Regions from separate parts of the Cytobacillus sp. QJM3NY_8 genome, predicted to be linked through region 2. Evidence: predicted binding sites of a transcription regulator. Region 2 holds the regulator's gene; the other holds the start of a gene.
What was found. The regulator LexA, encoded in region 2, represses DNA repair genes until DNA is damaged. The targets are predictions, from matches to a motif close to CGAACATATGTTCG.

Region 1: a site for LexA is predicted at 1,562-1,575, ahead of AC0VZ9_RS27455 (YolD-like family protein). Genes of this name have one in related genera too.

Annotation. Positions count from the first base shown of each region.
Region 1 covers NZ_JBWBUY010000002.1:107,598-113,902, reverse strand. The annotation lists gene AC0VZ9_RS27460 (hypothetical protein) at 506-1,258, shown strand; gene AC0VZ9_RS27455 (YolD-like family protein) at 1,620-1,955, shown strand; gene AC0VZ9_RS27450 (YolD-like family protein) at 1,995-2,390, shown strand; gene AC0VZ9_RS27445 (YhjD family protein) at 2,393-2,755, shown strand; gene AC0VZ9_RS27440 (HU family DNA-binding protein) at 2,798-3,076, opposite strand; gene AC0VZ9_RS27435 (hypothetical protein) at 3,485-3,910, shown strand; gene AC0VZ9_RS27430 (hypothetical protein) at 3,907-4,506, shown strand; gene AC0VZ9_RS27425 (pilin) at 4,726-5,097, shown strand; gene AC0VZ9_RS27420 (PrgI family mobile element protein) at 5,171-5,515, shown strand; gene AC0VZ9_RS27415 (hypothetical protein) at 5,512-6,305, shown strand, end outside.
Region 2 covers NZ_CM149681.1:2,085,662-2,095,550, reverse strand. The annotation lists gene sirA (sporulation inhibitor of replication protein SirA) at 1-177, opposite strand, end outside; gene tkt (transketolase) at 454-2,460, opposite strand; gene AC0VZ9_RS10910 (DUF896 domain-containing protein) at 2,691-2,924, opposite strand; gene AC0VZ9_RS10905 (YneB family resolvase-like protein) at 3,067-3,714, opposite strand; gene yneA (cell division suppressor protein YneA) at 3,724-4,056, opposite strand; gene lexA (transcriptional repressor LexA) at 4,212-4,835, shown strand; gene AC0VZ9_RS10890 (DUF4257 domain-containing protein) at 5,121-5,405, shown strand; gene AC0VZ9_RS10885 (CBO0543 family protein) at 5,611-6,171, opposite strand; gene AC0VZ9_RS10880 (DUF998 domain-containing protein) at 6,396-7,013, shown strand; gene AC0VZ9_RS10875 (CBO0543 family protein) at 7,155-7,622, opposite strand; gene AC0VZ9_RS10870 (CBO0543 family protein) at 7,619-8,110, opposite strand; gene AC0VZ9_RS10865 (HNH endonuclease) at 8,232-8,462, opposite strand; gene glnA (type I glutamate--ammonia ligase) at 8,935-9,889, opposite strand, start outside.

The DNA of each region.
Region 1 (6,305 bases), on a different replicon from region 2:
TCCACCATACAGTTCGAACTATCTCCTGGCTTAGCGTTTGGATTCGTTGATATATGAGGATTATTTATGTTTTTCTTACGTCTTCAATCTATAAATAGAGCAAATGTTAAAATCATTATTACCTTTTTTTTAGAGCCGCGAAATAACCTCTGATAAACTGATTACATTCAAATTGTAGACCTATTCTTTCTTATATGATGGGTCTTTAAAGTGTTCCTTAACCTCTATGAGCTGCCCTATAAAAATTTTTTCCTCATTATTTATTAGTGCAGGAAAATTATCCTCAACCTAAAGCCTTGATTCGAGATTTAAACCACTTTTAATTCTTTGAGATCATAGGGAATAATTACCGTTTTCCTCGTTTATCCATTTTTGGGAAGGTTTTATATAGCATATCTCGAAAATTAAAATATGTATTATTTATTTACAAAGGGGGAATGTGAGAACAATTTTTTTACTCCAATAAAGAGCAAGAAAGAAAAAAACAACAAAAAAGGAGAGAAATATGAAAAAGATAATTCAATTATTAAGTGTCTTTGTTTTAACAGTAAGTATATTATTACCTTTTTCTACAAATGCCCAAACTAGGGAAATTCCTCCCCAACCTCCTCAAGAAGTACTCAATGAAGAAACAGGTCAAGAATGTGGATGTGAAAACGATAATAGTGAAAATTCATTAGTGAAAGAATCCATTAAAGTAGAGGATACAACAGTAATCAATAATTTTAAATCTCAGTATAATCAGTGGGAATCTTTAGGAGTAACTTATTATAATACCAATGAGTTTAATTGGAATGAAGTTACACTAACAAAATACGAAAATGGTGACTCTTCATTAGTTGTACCTTCTACCAAACTTGAACAAGGTGGTAATTTAGTATTTCTAATGGCTGGTTATTCAGTGGAAGATGGGGAGATTCTAAACCCAATTTTGATGGAAATTGACCCACAAGAAAATGATGAACGGCCAAGTGTCGAATATAAAACCCTTGATAACGTTGCTGTTGCTGGATTCTTATTTAGTGAGGATGGTGAATATTTAGAAAAGATCGAATACCCTGATAATCAAGTGAATGGCTATTGGAACGATGTTGCAAAGTGTATTAAGAATTCTTGGAGTAAAATCCCAAGTTGGTTAAGGACAGTTTGCTCTTCTGCTTGTTTCAGCGTTGTATTTGGAGGTAATATTTGGGGTGCTGCAGTTTGTGCCGGATGTTTAGGTGGGCATGTAATGCATTGCATGATGAGTAATGCGTAATAATAGCATCAGTAAACAAAAACTAGTTGTGCATGGGTTAATATTCCTTATAGCCACTATTTTAGCTGTTATATATTATCCCTCTGGAGTCTCGACAATTTGTATAATAGCGGCTTGTTCATCTGTATTCTTTCTAGGTAAACCAGCCTTCTCAGGGAAAAATAAAAAAGATGTTGATTAAAATATAATAAAGGAATAAATCAACAAAATTTAAACCCATCATCTGAGATGGGTTTCTTTTAATACTCAAAACCTTATTGAATAGCAAGATTGAAAAAAGGATAAAATTATAATACAATAAAAAGAACATATGTTCGATAATTTAGCAAAGGATTCATTTGTAGAGAAAAGAGGGGACAAAATGATCCGCGATAGAGGTACTAAAAAGTGGGTTTCACTAATGTTACCTGAACATGTAAAGATGTTGAGGGAATATAACGCAAATTATAATAAGATTCCAAAACCGTCTCTTGATGAACAGAAATATGAACAGTTTAATGAAATCGTATCTGAGGCTATGGAAATGAATAATACCTTGGAATTTGCTTATTATTTTCAAGGGGATATCAGACAATATATTGGCAATATTCACTATTTCGATGTATTAAAAAATGAGTTAAGAATTATTGATCAACGGGCTGAAAAGCACTTTTTAAAATTAGAAAATATCATGGGCATATCAAACTACTATGAATAATATTCTAAAAAAATTGAGCAAAAGTAAGAGTTGGACTAAATGGTAAGGATTATCTATATAAACATATCTTTAATGAATGAATGTTTGAAATTAAAAAGATTTATCGAAAAAAGTCTTGATAACAGAATAAAATGGCAGCCAGCTCATTTTATGCCAGAGCATAGGGCCATGCTTAATCGAATAACAATCGACGACAAAAAGCAAAAAAAGCCTCAGTTGGATGAACATGAATTTGAGGAAATAGGTTATATTGTCATGGAATCCTTAAAGTGTACCATCCCAATTAAAGTGACGATTTGGAAAGACGGGTTTTTTATGTTTAGAACCGGAATCGTAGATAAAGTGGATATGCTAATGAAATATTTACTCTTAGAATCTAATGGTGAGTTATTAAGGATATCTATTCACGAAATTACGGCTGTTGAGAGGATATAAAAATGACCAGGATTCCAGATAAAGACCGGGATATTTTAGAGCAAGCTATGTATCTCCCGATGCTCCTTACCATTCTCGAAAGGGATCGAATATTATTTGATAAAGGTTCCTTCAAACTTAAACAACCATACTTGGAACTTATTGATGAGACGATAAAGGCCGTTCAATATGATCTAAAAATAACTAAAGATGCAATGAGGAAAGGTCAAATGAAGGTTGAAGAAATCACCCGGGATGAGGCTTTCACGATGTTTTTATTTATTTACAAAGGCTATGAGGAAAAACATAATTATTTTAATCCAAGAATTCGAAATAGGGTCCAGGAACTAATGGAGTTTTACCTGTATAAGCGATTTAAATATTAAAAGCCCTTAAGAAGGGCTTTACTACATTTAGAACCAGTTATTTTAACTGTTTTTCACTGCATCTTTCAGTGCTTTACCTGGAGAAAATGCTGGTACTTTACTCGCAGCAATTTCAATTTCTTCACCAGTTTGCGGATTACGCCCTTTACGAGCGGCTCTTTCACGAACCTCAAAGTTACCAAAACCTAAAAATTGGGCTTTTTTCCCTTCTTTTAATACATTAGTAACTGCTTCAAATACTGCATTAACAGCTTTTGAAGCATCCTTTTTGGAAAGCTCACTACGTTCAGCCACTGCATTTACAAGTTCTGTTTTATTCATTTTGGTCACCTCTAGAAAAATTTGGAATCATCAATTTATGTTGCACTATAAGTAATAGCATATAAGCTTGTTTATATTCAAGAAAAATAATCTCTTCATATTTTACTACTTTACCAGCTTGAGTTTAAAATCTGCTAAAATCACTTCACTTTTACTTTCGTCACAGCTTTAGATTTTTTTGCTGCCTTCCCTAATTCCTTCAGCAATGTTTTTTTATCCTTTTTAGAAGCCATATATTCCCCACCTGCCCTCTTATTTCGTTCGTTAATTTTTAGTTTGTCCAAATTAATAAATTCTAAACGTACTATACTCTCCACTAGATGAATAGATTAACAATATAACTATTTAACATTTTGACACTGGGATAAAAGAGGAGAGAGGGGCTCTTTTAGAAGAGGGGGGAGTATATTGAAAGCAATCAATCCAATTTTTGATAACAAAAATAAAAACAAGCTATCCGTAACTCATACACCCAATGTTCGGAAAAAGCCTGTAACGAAGGCTGAGGGCAGAAAAGAAAGATGCGATAAAAAGAAAGATGTGAAGATACCATTCAATGACGAAGAGAGGGTATTAATTAAAAGGCTTGCTAAAATGCGTGGCCTGGAACCGACTCCTTATTGCACTTTGTTAATCAAGAAGGCGCTCAAGGAAGAGCATCATTTTCCTCCCTGTTATTACAATCCAAAAGGGAAACCTTATCCTGCAAAACTTGAAGTTCATTACCATGATCAGCTTTTTGATTATAAAGTTAAATGGGATTGTAGTCTAAAAGAGGCTGCCTACAGGATTATAAGTTTCATGCTAACCATTGAAAGAAGGTTATTGTTATGAATAAAACCAGATATGGTCAATATGAAATATATGAAGAAGAACTTGACGATTTATCTTATCAACCAAGTGGATTGATTGATAAGTTAATTTTTAATCTGGGTAGAAGCTTATATAAATCTCAAGAACTTCAATACTCTTTTTCTGTGCCTGCATCTGAATACTTAAGGGGAGAACTATTTTGCAATGATGTATCTGAAGCCATGGAGTGTAAATTCACGCAAAGAGATCTAATAAGTTTACTCCTTGACGATTTTTTGTATCAAGCAAAACAACGAAACAATCCATATGATCTTTATCATGAATTAGATATAAGGAGTGAACACTCGTTAAAGGTGAATAGCTATGAAGGTGGGAATAAAACATATAACCGTAATACATCTAAAGGAAAAGAGCGTATATTTGAATGTACCATCAGAAGAAAAGAAGCCTTACGACTGGAAGTAATTTTAAGTGATATAGCAGAATTAGGGGAAAACAAATCATTTACAGTTAACCAGGTGCTAAGAATTCTTTATAGCGACTTTATACAGAAATATAGAACTGGAAATTTAACCAACGTAATAGAAAATATTGTTGCTCGTTATAGAAACTTATAATCCTTATTAAAGTTGGTACCATAATTTAGGATTTCACGGAGCAATAGGCCCTTCAAAAAACAGGAATAAAGGCTTGACCATATCCAATATTTACATTATTATGATGATATATAAATTAAACCAACGGGAAAGCCCCGAAGAACTAAGAGCAGATACTTTTTGTATCTGCAGCTCTTAGCTTCTTCGGGGCTTTTTTTGTTCCTCGAAGGAGGTGGAACCATGAAAAAGTCTATGAAAAAATTATTTCCATTTGTAGCGTTAACTGCAGTATTTGCCTTTTCTTTACTTCTTTTCTCTCCAGAGGAAGCCGCAGCAGCTTGGAAAAAATCCGGTATTACCCCTCAGGGAAATTTGCAAAACAGTAAAATTTACACCGATCTTGCTAATATTGTTTACTTTATTACAGCTGTAGGTGGATTCTGGGTTATTGGATGCCTATTATTCGCGGGTATGAGACTCTCAGCTGCTCAGGGCGGAAATCCACAGGCCCGAACGCAGGGCTTTATTGGAATCTTAATGGCTGGACTTGGAATTTTCATTATTGTTAAAGCAACGACTATTGCTGGTTGGTTTGCAGGATTCGGATCCTAATTAGAAATTCAAATAGAAAAACTCATACCCCTCTAAATTATTAGAGGGGTAGATTTTTAAAGAAGGTGCTCATTTGAGAAAAGAAACTGTTCCAATTGATATGTCCTCTGAACAAAAAACAATACTAGGCTTTATCTCTATAAGGCAACTTATCTACCTCATCATTGGCGGGGCCATTTTATATACATATATCCCCATAGTCTTTAACATATTCCCGCATTTTATCGTCGGTGGGATAGCTGCTCTTATTTCAGCAATTCCCACACTGGTTTTTATTTTCATATTTGGTTTTTGGAAAAAAACAAAACTTCATCTAAATTTTGACCACTATTTTCTAATTAAGCTTAATTACGGAACACAGATAGGCATTTGGCGGAAAGGTAGCCGTTCTAAAAATTGGAAGGTGACTAATAAATGATTGAACTTATCGTAATGGCAATCTTCGGGGTTGTTGCTTATGTATTTTACAAAATGATGTTGAAGGAGCCCATTCTCCCTTGGAAAGAAAAAAAAGTTTATGAATCAGATACCCCATCAAATAAAAAGAAACAAAAAAAGAAAAAGCATGAGGTTTCAATCGAAGAAGAGCCAAAGCTTTTTCAAGAGTTATTTGATGAAGTAAAGGACATATCAAACCATATGATTAGGTTTAATGATAATTCCTTCACCATGATAGCTGAAGTTGAGCCGGTCAATTACTTCCTTAAGAGCCAAGATGAACAGGAAGCGATCGATATGGTTTTTGAAAGTTGGTTAGCTGCCATTAATTACCCTGTACAGTTTTACCTACAAAATCGTTTTATAGATATTTCTGAACCGGTTCAGCAAATGAAAGAGAGCATGAGAAATTCAGAAGACCTTAATGAAGCAGCATTAAGTTTTGGCCAATCAATGATTGATGACTTACAAAATTGGCAATCACAAACACCACGTTATGAGACTAAGAGATATCTCATATTTACTCATAAAATCAACGCAAAGGACATTTCAGCTGATTCAGCTGAAGAATTAGAAGAAAAACTTGTTGAGAAATCATTTGCTGAATTAATGAGGAGATTGAATGCCGCTAAATCTCAATTAAGGAGAGCGGAAATGAATGTTTCTCTTCTTCCTACAGAAGGGATTTATGAATTGCTTTATCACACTTTTAATCGTCGAAAAGCAGTAAAAAATCGTTTCAAAGATTTAGTAGAAACAGAAAAAAATGC
Region 2 (9,889 bases):
ATGCACTTTCAAACCCGGGATTGGCTTAGTCACAAAATCAATTTGCTTCGATAGAATAGACTTCATTTCACCTGACGAATGCTCATACTCTTCAAACAACTGAAAAAACATTCGCTCTCTGCCAAAATAATGGGCCGCAAATTCATCTTCTATTAAATACAATTGATAAGCTCTCATCTGGCCCCTCCTTCCGGGACAATCCATTTCTTTCAATTATAAGCAACCAAAAATAAGGAATGTGTCTGAAGATGTTAAAAACTTTCACTAATTTTGTCGAAAACGAAGAATTCAGTTAATTATGAGGATTCTTGCTGGGAGAACTGCTATAATAGCTGCTCAAAATATTTACTTCGTCATTTTCCCGGTTTTACTGAAATATAATCCTGTTTTTTTAAATATAAACCTATCTCACAAAAAAGGAAGAGCCTCTCAGCTCTCCCTTTCCGGTAAATATTATCCCTGCAGCAATGCTTTTACGCGTGCCACAACGTTTTCAACTGTGAATCCGTATTCTTCCATGATCTTCTCACCTGGTGCAGATGCGCCGAAGGTATCGATTGCAAGAACATCGCCTTCGTCTCCTGCATAGCGGTGCCATCCAAGTGAAGATCCCATTTCAATGGCAAGACGCTTCTTGACTGTCTTAGGAATTACGCTTTCTTTGTACTCTTTTGATTGAGCTTCGAACCGGTCCCAAGCAGGCATGCTCACTACAGATGCATGGATGCCTTCGCCTTCAAGCGCTTTTTGTGCTTCAACAGCCAGGCTAACCTCAGATCCTGCAGCAAGCAATAATACATCCGCGTTGCTGTTGGAAGCTGGTGAAACAACATAAGCACCTTTTTGTACGCCTTCGTATGCCGCTGAATCCGTTCCTTTTAATGTAGGAAGGTTTTGACGGGTCAATACTAATGCAGTTGGCTTGTTTGTTGATTCAATTGCTGTTTTCCATGCAGCTGCTGTTTCATTTCCGTCAGCAGGGCGGACAACAGATAGGTTTGGCATTGCACGCAATGCAGCAAGCTGTTCTACAGGCTCATGTGTAGGTCCGTCTTCACCTACAGCGATACTGTCATGTGTGAATACATACGTAACAGGCAGGTTCATAAGTGCAGCCAGACGGATTGCCGGGCGCAGGTAATCAGAGAACACGAAGAATGTTCCGCCGAATACTTTTAATCCGCCGTGAAGGGCCATACCATTAAGTGCAGCACCCATTGCAAATTCACGTACACCAAACCAGATGTTGCGGCCGTCAAATGACTCAGCTGTAAAGTCGCCTGTACCTTTAATCATTGTTTTGTTGGAGCCTGCAAGGTCTGCAGAACCGCCAAAGAAAGAAGGCAGGTTTTGTGCGATTGCATTTAGCACTTCTCCGGAAGATGCACGGCTTGCAAGGCTCTTTCCTTCTTCATAAACAGGGATGTCTTTATCCCAGCCTTCTGAAAGCTCGCCATTGATTGCCTGCTCCAGCTGTTTTCCTAACTCAGGATGCGCTTCTTTATACTGTGCAAAAAGGTCTTCCCATTCCTGCTGCTTCTTAGAGCCGCTTTCTACAACCTGCTGCTTGAAGTGATCATATACTTCCTGAGGAACATGGAAATCTTCTTCGAAAGTCCACTTATAGGCTTCTTTCGTTAATTTCAATTCATCAGCACCCAGTGGCGCACCGTGAACATCAGATTTACCTGATTTGTTTGGAGAACCGTAGCCAATGACTGTTTTAACCTCAATCATTGTTGGTCGGTTTTCATCCTGCTTCGCTTCCTCAATTGCTTTTGCAATTTCGTGAAGATCATTGCCGTCTTCTACGCGGATATACTGCCAGCCGTATGACTTGAATCGCTGTTCAACACTTTCAGAGAAAGACTTATCAAGGTCACCATCAAGTGAGATATCATTTGAATCATATAGAACAACCAGTCTTCCAAGCTTTAAGTGGCCAGCAAGGGAAGCAGCTTCAGCCGAAACGCCTTCCATAAGGTCTCCGTCACCGCAGATGCTGTATGTATAGTGGTCAACAACATTGAAGTTGTCTTTGTTGTATGTTGCAGCCAGGTGGCGTTCAGCCATTGCCATACCAACAGCCATTGCAATACCTTGTCCTAATGGGCCTGTTGTTGCGTCAACACCTGGAGTATGGCCATATTCAGGGTGACCTGGCGTCTTGCTTCCCCACTGTCTGAACTCTTTAATGTCATTCATGGAAACATCATAGCCAGAAAGATGAAGAAGGCTGTATAAAAGCATGGAGCCATGTCCTGCAGAAAGGACGAAACGGTCACGGTTGAACCATTCAGGATTTTTCGGGTTATGGTTCATGAAGCGTGTCCAAAGCGTATAAGCCATTGGCGCTGCACCCATCGGCATCCCCGGATGGCCGGAATTCGCCTTTTCAATGGCGTCGATTGATAAAGTACGAATGGAACTGATGGATAGTTCATCTGTGTGATTAAACATTCAATACATCCTTTCGAGTAGTAATTCTTTACTCTTTTAATATTATCGGGTGTCCTTTTTTTTCACAACCAATAGGGTCAGGAAAAGGACAAAAAAGCCGGTTTGTTACTATATTGACACAAAAAGACCCGGCGTATGTAAAAAAAGCGGAGATAGCCGGTAATAGAAGTCATCTCCGCTTTCTATTAAAAGAAGGAATACAGCATTGTGTATCCCTTGCAATTATAATATTAGTGAAGGCGGTTTTTATTTTGGAATTCTTTTAGTTTTTTCGGAGTTACGTCATTTCCTTTCGGGTCAACGATTGTAACACCTTTAAGCGTGTTCAGCATGCCAGAGCGAAAAGTCTCCAAATACTCTTTGCGGAGAGAAGTCTGTTCTTTTGCTTCTGCTTCTGTTAAACCTGATTCCTTTGCCTTCTTTGCCAGTTCATTAATTCGGGCAAGTTTTTGTTTTGGCAGCATATATTAAAGCTCCTTTATATCAAAAGTTTACCTTTGGATGTTCTAATAGAAGTTTTTATTATACAATAGCTTCAGATATGGAACAATCTGAAACTCAACTGCCATCATACTAAAAAAGAACACTTTTGACAAGAAAAGTGCTCTATTCAGCAAGTGATTCCATATACTCTTTATACCTTCTATGGACTGTTGCTTTTGAGATATTATAGCCAAAGCCCCTGAGTGTTGCAGCAATCTCTGCAAATGTTAACTCGTTTTTCCTTAGCCGGGCAATTTCCTCTATCGGTACCTCTATTCTTTCCCTGCCGCCATTTGCTCCCTGATTGCTTAAGTTCTTCTCGGGGCGGTATCCTTTATCAACAGCCCGCTGCATGCCGCGTCTAATTTTGATGTTATGAAGCTTCCTCTGATATTCTTCTACCATCCCCACAATGTTCAGCACCATCGAATCTGATTCCGAAAGCTCGAGCTGGCCGTTATTCGAAATGCTGTACAGCTGAACTTCTTCCTTTAGGATGCAATGGAGTATCGCTATCTTTGCATTACCCCGCCCCAGCCTGGTTTCATCCTGAATGAGGACAACCTTGATATCCTTTTCTTTAATTAAGTCTAAAAGCTCCAATATACCGTCTCTTTCAAGGTCATATCCACTGGCCTGTTCGCGTATCACCTTGACTACTTCAAAATCATGCTTTTTCGCCAGATTCACCAGCTCTTCTTCCTGTCTTGAAAGGGACGTTTCCTGAGTATCCTTTGTTGTACTAACCCTGCAGTAAATAATTGCTTTCATAACTTCTCCTTATTCGTAAAGGTCTGAACTGGCAAGCTCTTTATAAGGCTCGTCATCCAGTGCTTTTACTGGAATAACAATTTCATCGCCCGGAAAAATCCTGCCTGCCGCTATCTCATTATTTTGTTCGACCCAATTAATAAATTGATCTGTAGACAGCGAATGTTCAGCCGAAAAACTCTCAGCAATTTCCCATAAAGAGTCACCTTCTGCAACAGTGACTTTCACAAACTTTTCCGTATCAGGTGTCTCTATCTGAATGAGCATAATAAACGATGCTGCCAGGCTTAAAACGAAGAGAATAATAGCATAAGAATATGATTTCCACAATTTTTTCAGCATGATATACCACCTCTAAAAGAATGTATGTTCGTATTTGATGTTTTTATTATAGACCGAACATTTGTTTTGTGTCAATAAAAATTCGAACTTATGTTTGTATCATATGGTAATTGATGCTATAATTGAGACAACAAAAACATACGAGGTGCGTAAAGATGGTGAAATTATCAAAAAGGCAGCAAGATATATTAGAGTTTATTAAAGAGGAAGTTAAATTGAGAGGCTATCCGCCTTCTGTAAGGGAAATCGGGGAAGCAGTCGGCCTGGCTTCAAGCTCAACAGTTCACGGCCATCTCGCCCGTCTTGAAAGCAAAGGGCTGATCCGCAGGGATCCTACTAAACCGCGCGCCATTGAAATTTTAGATCTGGACGAGTCTTCTCACATCCATAAGGTCAGTGCAGTCAATGTTCCGATCGTCGGTAAAGTAACTGCAGGGCAGCCGATAACAGCCATTGAAAATGTTGAAGAATACTTCCCGCTTCCAGAAAAAATGGCACCAGCTGATGAGCATGTATTCATGCTTGAAATCATGGGTGAAAGTATGATTGAAGCCGGAATCCTTGATGGCGACTATGTCATCGTCAAACAGCAGAGCACTGCTAATAATGGAGATATCGTGGTTGCCATGACAGAGGAAGATGAAGCAACTGTCAAAAGATTCTTTAAAGAAAAAGACTATATCCGGCTTCAGCCGGAAAACTCTACAATGGAACCTATCATCCTTCGAAATGTTTCCATCCTTGGCAAAGTTATAGGTGTATACCGCCATATGCATTAATAGAATAATAAAAAGCAGGCAGCCACTGCCTGCTTTTTATTTTTTCCAATTTTAAGAAGGTTATCAGTTCCTATTACCTGATGCTATTAGCGAAATCATACGAAAGTAACTGATACCTTTTCTGTTGGTACTAAGTTACAGTCATGTATGACTATTTTATTATTCAGAAAATTCGGTATTTTTATGCATATTATTTTATAGCCACTTTCTATATAATGGTAATACACCGAGAATCAACCTAAGGTCGCTTGTCCAAAATCTCGACTTTAGGAGTGTGAAGAAAAAATGTTTTTGAACATTACCTTCGCTTTGTTGATTGGTGGGCTGGTCGGTGTCGTTGGACATATTCGGAAAGAAGGCAAAATGGTCAAACCCAGAAGGACAAAAAAATTCATCTATCTGGGGGTCTTTGAAGAAGTAATCATGGGGGCTTTAGCGGCTGTTTTTTTGGTCGTATCTTCAGATCCTGACTCTGCCTTAAAGGTAGTGCTCCTTGCGGTGATTGCAGGATTTGGAGGAGATGCACTGCTGACATGTCTCGATTTCCTAAAGATCAGACATAAAGAATAGAGATGCAGGGAAATACAAATTAGTTAAAACCTCGTTCACTTAGAAACGGGGTTTTTGTATTTGATTTTTATAAAACCCCCCTGCTCAAGCAAACAGGGGATTTCGGATTTTCTTAATAAGTGCACTTGTACTGTTCTTGCTCCCAGGGATGCACTTGCGATCAAGACATATATACAGACCATTGCCGGGCGAAATCCTGCTTTTTTTACTCTTTAACTATTTGTTCAAAACTGCTCCTTCTGCTAAACCAATGGGCAATTAAGTATAGTGAAACTAAGATAAAAAAGGAATAAGTAAAGGCCCAATCGATTTTTTTATATAAGTGCAGCATTGCCATGATAGGCATTCCTACAAAAGCACCAAACCCACCGAACAATACAGCCTTTACTACTGGATTAATATTTGGTTTGAATTGAATTAATAACATTATAGCTACTGGAACAGTTCCATATCGAAATGAGTAGCTGATCGTTGGTATTGGGATAACCTTTATCGGATAGGCCCATTTACCAAAGTCAACACCTAATCCATCAATGGTTGTAGAGATTATCATCGTTATAAAAGCTGCAAATAACAAACGGGCAGAACTCTCTTTTTCCCGAAAAAATGCCCATAAAATCCATGGGACAAGTAACATCGCTAAGGCTACCCACCAACTTAGAGTAAATAAGAAAGTGTTTAAATTAACATCGGTAATCAATTTGTTTGCATCGGTAATGATCTTATTAGCCTTATCTAGTTGATTCAATCCTTCTTGGAATGTCATGATTCACCCGCCTTTTACATTCCTTGCTTCGCGTCTAATGCTTAATATTTCAAATTAAATATCTTTTATTCTTATCCGGCGCCTTTACCTCCTAATTAACTGATTCAGCTTGTGTTTTTTAAAATACCTTTATCAGCCTCTAGCCCTATTCAAATATAGTCTCCAAGACTATCCCTTTTTACATTTTTTGGATATATAATTCACGTATAACACTTTTGAAAAGGATGAGTCGTCTGAACATATCAAAAAGACTCGGTATTTTAAGTTGGTTCGCTACTTGCTTGTATTTTCTAATTGAACCATTCTTCATTTTGACCTCTACAGCTCCGTACAGTTTTTTTAATCATGCAATGAGCGACCTTGGCGTTACTTCTTGCGGGGAATACACCTATTCAATTGCACCTCATGAGATTTGTTCTCCTTACTATTTTTGGATGAATGTATTGTTTATTATAAACGGATTAACTTTTTCATTTGGTGTTTTATATCTTTCACAAACCCTTGAGAAGACAGGACTAAACCGGCTAGCAACAATATTTATTCTTATCTTAGCTTTAGGGAATATTGTGTCTGGCTTTATACCAGCAGATATAAATCTATTTTGGCATTCAATAGCAGCTCAACTTGACATGATAACTGTTTTGCCCGGTCTTTGGCTATACGCAAAATCTTTAGAAATTGGAAAACGCTGGACTCAATACTGTTTAGTTACATTACTAGTCATAGTCACACTCAATATGTTAATAATTTTCATCCCTATGCACGCCGGTCTATTGCAAAGGTTATTCTATTTAGTGATTTTCATATGGGGCACTGTACTGGCGTTTATTTTAAGTAAATGATTTGTTGCCACGCCTTTATCGCCTGAGCTCTTAATTCTTATTCTTAATTTACGCCCCCTGCCTTGGTTAAATTAGTCGTCTAACACAGAATCCTTACTCTTAATATTTCTCGGGGGGGGGGAACCTAGATATTTCAACTCGTTACACCAGACCTTTTTTAAACCAAAATATATATATCTTTACAACATAAAGAAGAATCATGTTGGTAATTAATCCAAAGAACCAGTTCCAGTGAATATAGTGATACAATGAACTAAATTTTTCGAGAAGATAGGAGTAAGTTGTTATCCCCATTGAAAATAGTAAGTAGTACAAAAATGTTCTTCTTGTCCCTTTTTCTTTTGGATAAAAAAGTATAAAAAACACGGCAATTGTAGGATAAACTATATAATGCAATGAAAAGCTCATATTTGTCGCTTTATTAAATTCTCTATACGGAAACTCAACTAATCCAAATACCAATTGTATATATTCAAGTATCCATGCTATTGATTGAACAAATATAAAGGTTATCCAAGCTAACCTTTTACTTTTGGTTGGGATATATCTTAACAACAAGTACAATGATAAAATCCACGAACATACTAAAATCAGGACTTCTCTGGTCATTTTAAGTCCACCAAAATTAATCTTTTAGAAAACCATCGATAAAATTTATCATTTATATATAGAGCAATCATTACTGTTACTAGTGTCCAATACCATTTCCATTCATGGTACTCAACCAGTTTGGTTTTAGATTCTAATACAGCCTCTAAGAAGGTAAAAAATCCAGCAAAGAAAACATAATACAATAGTGAGCCAAACCCTTTTTTGTTCCTTGGAAAATACAAACTAAAAATAATGGCGACTACCGGGAATAGGAAGAACTCAAAGGAAAAACTAGTCCTATTATATAAATTTGCCTTAGGGTACAATTGAATCGGATATTCAATCCAACCCATTTCTACTGCTATTAAACCGGCTGGCCATGTAATGACCTGCAGAAATAAAAAGATAACCCACGCTTCTCTAACCTTGTCTCCCGGTACTAGTAGCTTGAGACACATGATACTTAGTATTAATACCCCCATTATAATCCATCTTTCAAGATTCATTTAAGTCACCTTTCATTAGAACTATTTAATACTATTTGTTTACATAATTAAAAAAATCGATACTCCACTTTTCATCATGCTGCCATTTGTTTAGCTTCATATTTTTGAAGTCTGGGCCATGTTATTTGTTATGGCAATCGACACAAACAGTATCCATGTTATCTTCACCAAACGCTAAGTCTGGATGAAGCTCGAGCTCCTTGATATGGTGAACAAGCAACTGGATCTTCCTGCCCTTACCACTCTCACTGTATTCATTTGTTTCAATGCTTAAGCGCCCCTTCCGTTTACATTCCTGGCATTCATAGTTATCACGCTTCTTGATTACTACTCGTAGCTTCTTCCATTCCACACTGTTATAAAACTACTCATAATGTTGCCTGAAATTTACGATTATTTTTGGGAAGGTATAAATTTGGTTTCTTTTTACATCATTTTAGGAATCCATGTTACTTTAATAATTGATGCCCTTAATTTTGGAAATTTGGTATAATTCAGAAAAAGGTGTGATAAGAGTGTCACTTGCCTATTTGCTAACTTTTATTCCTCTTTTGATTATTGGTACGATAATTTCAAGATTTGAAAACCTCTCAGCTAATGCAAGGGTTTTTCTTCCCATATTACTTGTAATTCCAATTTATTACTTAATAACTAAGATTCCTGGAACCGATTATAGAATTAAAAAAGGTTACGGAATTACATCGATAGGCTTGATTGTTGTATTTTTTTTCTTACTATGAACTAAGGTTCTTGTGGTAATTTTTTAAATAATTTACCCGAAAACAAAGACCCCTCAACACCAATGGTGTCAAGGGGTTTATTTTTTAATACATGCTCAGGTACTGCTCGCGCTCCCATGGATGCACTTGCGTACGGAACATATCCCACTCAATTTCTTTCGCTTCAATGAAGTGTTCGAAGATATGGTCGCCTAGTGCGGATACGATGACTTCATCCTTCTTAAGCTCATCAAGGGCAGCAGCCAATGTAGCCGGAAGATCCTTGATGCCTTCTTCTTCACGTTCCTGCTTGTTCATTACATAGATGTTGCGGTCTACAGGTGCCGGTGGAGTCAATTTGTTCTTGATTCCGTCAAGACCAGCTTTTAGAAGTACAGCCATAGCAAGATATGGGTTAGCAGCAGGGTCAACGCTGCGAACTTCAACACGTGTGCTTACACCGCGTGAAGCCGGGATACGGATAAGCGGTGAACGGTTTTGAGCAGACCATGCAACATAGCAAGGTGCTTCATAACCAGGAACCAAGCGCTTATAAGAGTTAACGATTGGGTTTGTTACAGCAGTAAATGCTGTCGCATGGTTAATGATGCCTGCGATAAAGTGGCGAGCATCTTCACTTAATTGAAGATCGCTTGTTTCGTTGAAGAATGCATTTTTGCCATCCTTAAATAATGAAACATTACAGTGCATACCTGATCCGTTAACACCGAACAGCGGTTTTGGCATGAATGTCGCGTGCAGGCCGTGCTTGCGGGCAATTGTTTTAACAACAAGCTTGAATGTCTGGATCTGGTCACAAGCTGTTAATGCATCCGCATATTTGAAGTCGATTTCGTGCTGTCCAGGTGCAACCTCATGGTGGGAAGCTTCAATTTCAAAGCCCATTTCTTCAAGCTCAAGCACGATATCGCGGCGGCAGTTTTCACCAAGGTCAGTTGGCGCAAGATCGAAGTATCCGCCATTATCGTTCAGTTCAAGAGTTGGCTCTCCAGCCTGGTCAAGCTTGAATAGGAAGAATTCCGGCTCAGGCCCTAAGTTG